Hydrogenophilus thermoluteolus: one gene and its partner. The protein of the gene in region 2 binds, or shares a complex with, the protein of the main gene of each other region. Links are inferred from orthologs where the notes say so. Each region holds a gene or a part of one and is shown on either strand. Other genes may lie near its edges.

Evidence for each region.
Region 1: the proteins of HPTL_RS03145 (region 2) and dapF are in contact, whole or in part, in a solved structure (PDB 5YGU), measured with the Escherichia coli proteins. The link is inferred for Hydrogenophilus thermoluteolus from one-to-one orthologs.

The regions. Positions count from the first base shown.
Region 1 is NZ_AP018558.1:226,855-230,134, reverse strand. What follows is about bases 281-3,248. They hold dapF (diaminopimelate epimerase), read right to left. Parts: upstream 2,241-3,248; coding sequence 1,320-2,240; downstream 281-1,319. Other genes in these bases: glcF (glycolate oxidase subunit GlcF), read right to left, coding at 2,274-3,248; HPTL_RS01045 (DUF484 family protein), read right to left, coding at 591-1,286; HPTL_RS01050 (tyrosine recombinase XerC), read right to left, coding at 281-613. Also shown: more of HPTL_RS01050, read right to left, coding at 1-280; more of glcF, read right to left, coding at 3,249-3,280. UniProt on the Escherichia coli protein: Involved in the succinylase branch of the L-lysine biosynthesis and in the biosynthesis of the pentapeptide incorporated in the peptidoglycan moiety. Catalyzes the stereoinversion of LL-2,6-diaminopimelate (L,L-DAP) to meso-diaminopimelate (meso-DAP).
Region 2 is NZ_AP018558.1:647,225-650,461, forward strand. Bases 9-2,933 are described here. They hold HPTL_RS03145 (RNA pyrophosphohydrolase), read left to right. Parts: upstream 9-1,139; coding sequence 1,140-1,727; downstream 1,728-2,933. Other genes in these bases: HPTL_RS03135 (excinuclease ABC subunit UvrA), read right to left, coding at 9-916; HPTL_RS03150 (OsmC family protein), read right to left, coding at 1,728-2,147; HPTL_RS03155 (Spy/CpxP family protein refolding chaperone), read right to left, coding at 2,539-2,933. In the rest of the region: more of HPTL_RS03135, read right to left, coding at 1-8; more of HPTL_RS03155, read right to left, coding at 2,934-3,066. UniProt on the Escherichia coli protein: Master regulator of 5'-end-dependent mRNA decay.

The DNA of each region.
Region 1 (3,280 bases), 420 kb from region 2 along the record:
TCCGTCCGGCCGCCCAGTCGCACTCGGGGTCGTCGTAATCGAGCGCAACCAACTCGCCCACCCGCAAGCCGCACCCATAGAGGAGCTCGAACAGCGCACGGTCACGTGCCCAGAGGGCTTCCGCGCGTATGCCGTCCGGTTGCTGTGGCGCACGCGGCGGACGGGCCGCGCTCAGTGCGTCGAGAAAGCGCACTGCTTCATCCACGGGCAACGCTTTCGGCAAGAGGCGATCGCTTTTCGGTGGCCGAACCCCAACGGTGGGATCGACCGCCAAATGGCCATGCGTACATGCCCAGCGGTAAAAAGCGCGCCACGCCGACAAGCGCCGCGCCAGCGACCGGGGCGCCAACCCCGCTTCGTGCGCCGTGCCGATCGCTTTGCGGACCGCAGCAGGGGTCACCTCGCCAAGCGCCCCGTTGCAGAGCGCCACGAGGTGCGCGATCTCCCGCGCGTACGCCGCATGCGTGTACGCTGAAACGCGGCGCACGACCGCAAGATAGTCCAACCACGCCGCGATAAGCGGCGGCACACCGTCCAACGCGCCCGGCGCTGCGCCCGTCCGCGGCGTTACCTGCCCGACGCGCCCATCGTCACAAATCGAACGTCGCGCCACCTGCCCCCCGTGCTGCGTCCTCTGTTCGCCCCGCTCCTTGGACCCGTGCCCACGCGGCGCGGATCCCCGCCCGGACCTGCTCCAAGAAAAGGACACCGTTGCGTTCGTCGAAATAGTCCGAGGCCGTGTGCGCAAACAGCAACCAATGCCCCTCTTCGATCACCAAAAGCGCCGCCGACCCGTAAGCATCACCCAACCACGCCGTCAAGGTCGCATCTGGTGGCAACGCCGCAGCGCGTAACGGGCGCAGCCCCAACCACCGCCGCAAGGAGCGTGGCAGCGTCTCACACCAACGCACACACGGAAACGCAAACTCACGCGTCGCCCACGCCAGCACGGTTTCGCGCACCGCCTGCGGGGTCAGCGCGCTGTGCAACGCCACCAGCAGCACGACCACCTGACGCGCCAACCGGTCGTTGGCACGCGCAATCGCTTCCCATTCGGCCAATTGTGCCGCCAAACGGTCGCGTTCGTGGCGCAAACGGGTGGCTTGACGGTGCACCAACGAGATCACATCCGCTGGCGTGCCGTCCGGCAAGCGCAGGGTTGCCAGCCACTCAACTTCCCGCAGGAAAAAAGTAGGATGGTCGGCAAGATAGCGCTTCACTGCGCGCGCAGAAAGCGCAACCCTAGCGGTTACTGCACGCCGCCGCCGCAAACGGGCGTTACGCACACGCCGTGGTCGCTGTCTGCCCATCGCCTGACGTCAACGCGGCTCTGGTGCCACGTCCCATGTGGGGCGTGGCACGAGTTGATCCGGATCGAACGTACCGTGAAAGACCGTCACGGCTGGCCCGGTCATCCACACCGGCTCAGTCTGAGGTGCATGCCCCCCTGCCCACGCAACGGTCAGCGTCCCGCCGCGTGTCTCCACCGTCACGGGACTTTGCAGCAAACCGCGGCGAATTCCAGCTACCACCGCAGCACATGCCCCTGTGCCACAAGCCAACGTTTCGCCGGCGCCGCGTTCGAAAACCCGCAAGCGAATCCGCTGCGGCGTCACCACCTCCATGAACCCGACATTGACCCGCGCCGGAAATGCGGGGTGACGCTCGATCGCTGGCCCCAGCGTCGCAACCGGCGCGGTGCGCACATCCCCGACCACGAGCACCACATGGGGGTTGCCCATCGAGACGACGCTCACCAGCAACCGCTCGTCACCGACCCGCAACGGGGTCACTGCGGGCGCGGCATCAGCTGAACGCAACGTCGCCCACGCCTCGGCAGACTCCGGGTCTGCCGCCTGCGGCACGAACGGAATTTCCGACGGCAAAAAACGCGGTGGCCCCATATCGACCGTCACCGAACCGTCGTCGTTGAGCCGCGGCGCGATCACACCGGAACGGGTCAGCACGCGGATCACCCGTTTTTGCGTCAGCCCCGTATCGAAGACGAAACGGGCAAAACAGCGCGCCCCGTTCCCGCACTGTTCGACTTCGCCCCCATCGGCGTTGAAAATCCGGTAGCGAAAATCGACCGTCTCGTCCGGGGGCGGCTCGACCAGCAGGATCTGATCGCACCCGATCCCAAACGCCCGGTCCGCGATCCGTCGCGCCAGATCAGGGGTGAGCGCGATCGCTTGACGCACCGCATCGAGCACGACGAAGTCGTTGCCCAGCCCGTGCATCTTCGTAAACTGCCATTGCGCCACGTCAATCTCCTACGCAGCAGACGGCAACGCCTCGGCGAGCAACTCGACCCAGTGCTTCACCGGCAACGCCGTACCGCTTTGCAGATGGACCAAACAGCCGATATTGGCCGTCGCGATCACCTGCCCTCGCGTTTCCGCCAGCGCTTCTAATTTGTTCGCTTTGAGCGCCGCACTGATTTCGCGTTGCAAGAGGCTGTAGGTGCCGGCCGAACCACAACAGAGGTGAGCGTCGCGCACGGGCGGCACCACCCAACCGGCCTGCGTCAGCAACCGTTCCACCACGCCGCGCACCTTGAGTCCGTGCTGAAGCGTACAGGGCGCATGAAATGCGACCACCCCGCGCGAACCGGGCGGCACCGAACCCAGACGCGCCAACAGATCCGCCTCGAAGCGCGCCACCACCTCGCTGGGGTCCCACACCCGCTCGACGACGAAACGCGCCTTTTCCGCGTACGCGGGGTCGTGCGCCAACAGCGCGGCATAGTCGCGGACGTGCGCTCCACAACCGCTAGCGGTGACCACTACCCCTTCGATTTCGCCTGAATGGAGCTTCGGCCACCACCAATCGATATGACGCCGTGCGCGCGCCAGTGCCTTTTCGTTTTCTCCCAAATGGTGCTCGACTGCGCCGCAACAACCGGCGTCGGGCGCAGGCGTCAGCGTAATCCCCAGCGCGTCGAAAAGCCGGGCGGTTGCCGCGTTGATCCCCGGTTTCAGCGCCGGTTGCACGCAGCCGGTCACGACCCACATACGCCGCGGATGGTCGCGGACCGGCCACGGCCCAGGGGCCTCCTTAGGCGGCACCTGTTGTGCGAGCGTTTTGGGCAGAAGCGGCCGCACCGCTTGACCAACGCGCAGCGCCGCGGTGAAAAGCGGCCGGTTGGTCAGTCCCCATGCCAACGCTTTGCGTACCCACGCTTCTCCCTTTGGCCGGGGCACCTGAGCATCGACCACCGCACGCCCGATGTCGAGCAACCGGTGATAGGTCACTCCAGACGGACAAGTGGTTTCGCACG
Region 2 (3,237 bases):
TACCAAGACAATCGGGGCACAGGTGGGTGTGGTCCGCTGGTGGGGGGTCGGCTGGTGCCGTTTGGGGTGGCTGGGCGCGCTCGATCATGCCTAGGCCATGACACGTGGGGCAGGCACCTGCGGGGTGATTGAACGACAAATGGTGTGGCTCGAGTTCGGCCGCAGTGAAACCGCACCGCGGACAGGTGGGGTGGGTATCGAAGCGTAGCGTTGCGCTCTGGTCGAGGTCACAAACCAGCGCGGTTCCGGAACCGAGCGTCAAAGCGTGTTCCAGGCTGTCAGTGAGCCGCGCGCTCTGCTCGGGGCGAACTTTCAGACGGTCGATCACCACCGCCGCGTTTTCGGGGATGGGGCCGAAGCACGATTCGAGCTCGACCGTTTGCTGGTCATGCCAGAGACGTGCGTAACCAGCAGCGCGCAATGCCTCAAAGGTGGTGAGGTGGTTGGGAAGCGCGCGTTTCGGAACCAGCAGCGCAATCCGCGCTCCTTCCCAGCGGTTCAGTACGGTATCCCGGATTTCGGCCAGCGAATGACGGGCCAGGGGTTCGTCGGGATGGTGGGGGCAGTGCGGCGTTCCCAGCCGCGCGAACAGCAAACGCAACGCGTCAAGCACCTCGCTCATCGTGCCGACCGTCGAACGGGGGGAAGCGTTGAGGGTCTGTTGCGTCAGGGCGATCGCTGGGCGTAATCCGCTGATCCAGTCGACGTCGGGCCGTGGCAGTTGGTCGAGCCACTGTCTGGCGGAAAGCGAAAGGGCATCGAGGTAACGCCGCTGCCCCTCGGCAAAGAGGGTATCGAACGCCAGGGATGATTTCCCGGAACCGGATACGCCGGTGATCACCGTTATCTGGTTGTCGGGAATCGTGAGGGAGATATTTTTGAGGTTGTGGGTGCGAGCACCGCGAATGGTGATCATGGAACGTGACTTTGCTGGTGGGTCGTGCAGGATTCGAACCTGCGACCAACGGATTAAAAGTCCGCTGCTCTACCAGCTGAGCTAACGACCCACTCTGGTTTGCCCGGCGTTGCACCGTACGAAGAGCCGCTATGGTACGGATTTTTGTTTCGCGTGTCAACCCATTCCTGAAAGAGAGGCGCTGTGGAACAATAACACGTAACGAAAAGTTGAGGTATTCGCGATGCTCGATCGTGAGGGTTATCGCCCAAACGTGTGCATCGTCTTGGTCAATGCGCGTAATCAGGTTTTTTGGGGAAAACGGATCCGTGAGCATTCGTGGCAGTTTCCACAAGGGGGGATCAAGCAGGGGGAGACCCCTGTGGAAGCGATGTACCGCGAGCTCCATGAAGAGATCGGTCTCAGACCCGAACATGTGGAGATTCTCGGCCATACGCGCGATTGGCTCAAGTACGATGTGCCCCGCCGTTGGATCAAGCGCCAATGGCGAGACAGCTACCGTGGGCAGAAACAGTTGTGGTTTCTCCTGCGCTTCGTCGGACGGGATTTCCAGGTCAGCTTGCGCGCCACGCACCACCCCGAGTTCGACGCGTGGCGCTGGGCTTATTACTGGGTTCCGTTGGGTGGGGTGATCGCGTTCAAACGCCCCGTTTACCAGCAAGCGCTGGTCGAATTGGCCCGTTTCCTGCCCGTACCGCCCCCGCCGCAGCGTTCGGACTATGCCCAGTTGTGGCGCAAGCAAGCGGGGGATCGTGCTGAGCAGCAGCAGGAGGCGTTGCTGCCCATCTCGCAAGAACCGGTTTTTTGCTGATCACGTTTCGTCGATGATCTCCCACGTGTGCTCGATCTGCGCGGTCTTGCCGAGCATGATCGACGCGGAGCAATATTTTTCCGCGGAGAGTTCAACGGCACGCTTGACTTTGTTGGGGTCGAGGTTACGCCCCTTCACCAGGTAGTGGAATCGGATTCGGGTAAAGACTTTGGGGTCCTTCTCTGCGCGCTCCGCGGAGAGCGTGACCGTGCAGCCGGTCACCGGTTGCCGTCCTTTTTCCAGAATGGCGACGACGTCGAATGCCGTGCATCCCCCGGCACCAGCAAGCAGCAGCTCCATGGGCCGCGGGGCCAAGTTGCGCCCACCAGCCTCTGGCGCCCCGTCCATCACGACCGTGTGTCCCGAGCCGGTCTCTGCGAGAAACGTCTTTGCCGTTACCCAACGAACCGTACATTCCATGCTTTTCTCCTCTTTGATCCATGTTGCCGATTGTAACCAACGTGCTACCCCTCGCGTCTGCGATCGGGAATAAGCGATAGCTAATGATCAATAAAAATTATTATTGTGCAATGCACAAAAAAAGCTTGCATTCTGGCCCGCGGTTCAGTATAGTAACGCCTGAGCGCAACGGAAACGGTTTTTCCGGTGTGCATGGGTGTCTCCTCCACCTCCTCCTTTGGTGTGGATTGTGCGCCGCCACATTCAAGTGGCGGCGTTTTTTTTGCATAAAATGGGTGTGGGGCGCAATGGTGCGCACGGTGATCCATGCGCGTGGTCGAAAAAAACCCGCTTACCCAGTGGGCAAGCGGGTCGAACGGGGGGGAGAAGTCCCTAGGAAGGGTGAAAAAGCTTACCGGTGCTTCGGTTTGCGGTGTTCGCCCCGTTTCGGCATGAACTCCTGGTCGAAAATGCGTTTTTGCGCATCTGTGAGCTGATCGTAGAACGATTCGACGATCTGGCGCTCTTTGCGCGCATCTTCGATCATCTCTTGGAGCATCGTTTCGCGCAGTTTCAAGCGCTCCAGTACCTTATCTGTCTCCTGGAACGCATCTTGTTTCGCACGATGCGCTTCGAACCGTTTTTCGTGCAGCGCTTGCCATTCTTTGCGAAACGCTTGCCAAGCCGGTTTCTGCGCCTCGGTGAGTTGCAGGAGAACCTCCAGGCGGTCGAGTTTTGCCGCTTGCCGTTCCGCCATCCGCTCTTTCCACGCTTCGGGGTCGGCAGGCATGCGCGGCCCCATCTCTTTGGGCGCCATCATGCCGGGACCATGAGGCATTTCGTCCATCGGGGAACGTGCCCAGCTGGTCATTGCGGTGGCGACAAGGCCAGAAACCAGAAGGGATGTCAGAGTCGTACGTGCGATTTGCTTGCGTGCCATTTTGCGTTCTCCTGAAAAAGGTTATGGGGTTCGATCGGTCGGGTTAGTCCCGACGGTTGTCATTAGACCATTGGGCGGCAACAGAACGATTGCGCCGTTACGTCAAAACGTAACAAAACGTAACAGCGGCGATGCGTCGCGGAATTCTTTGTACACTTCGGGAAGTTCACG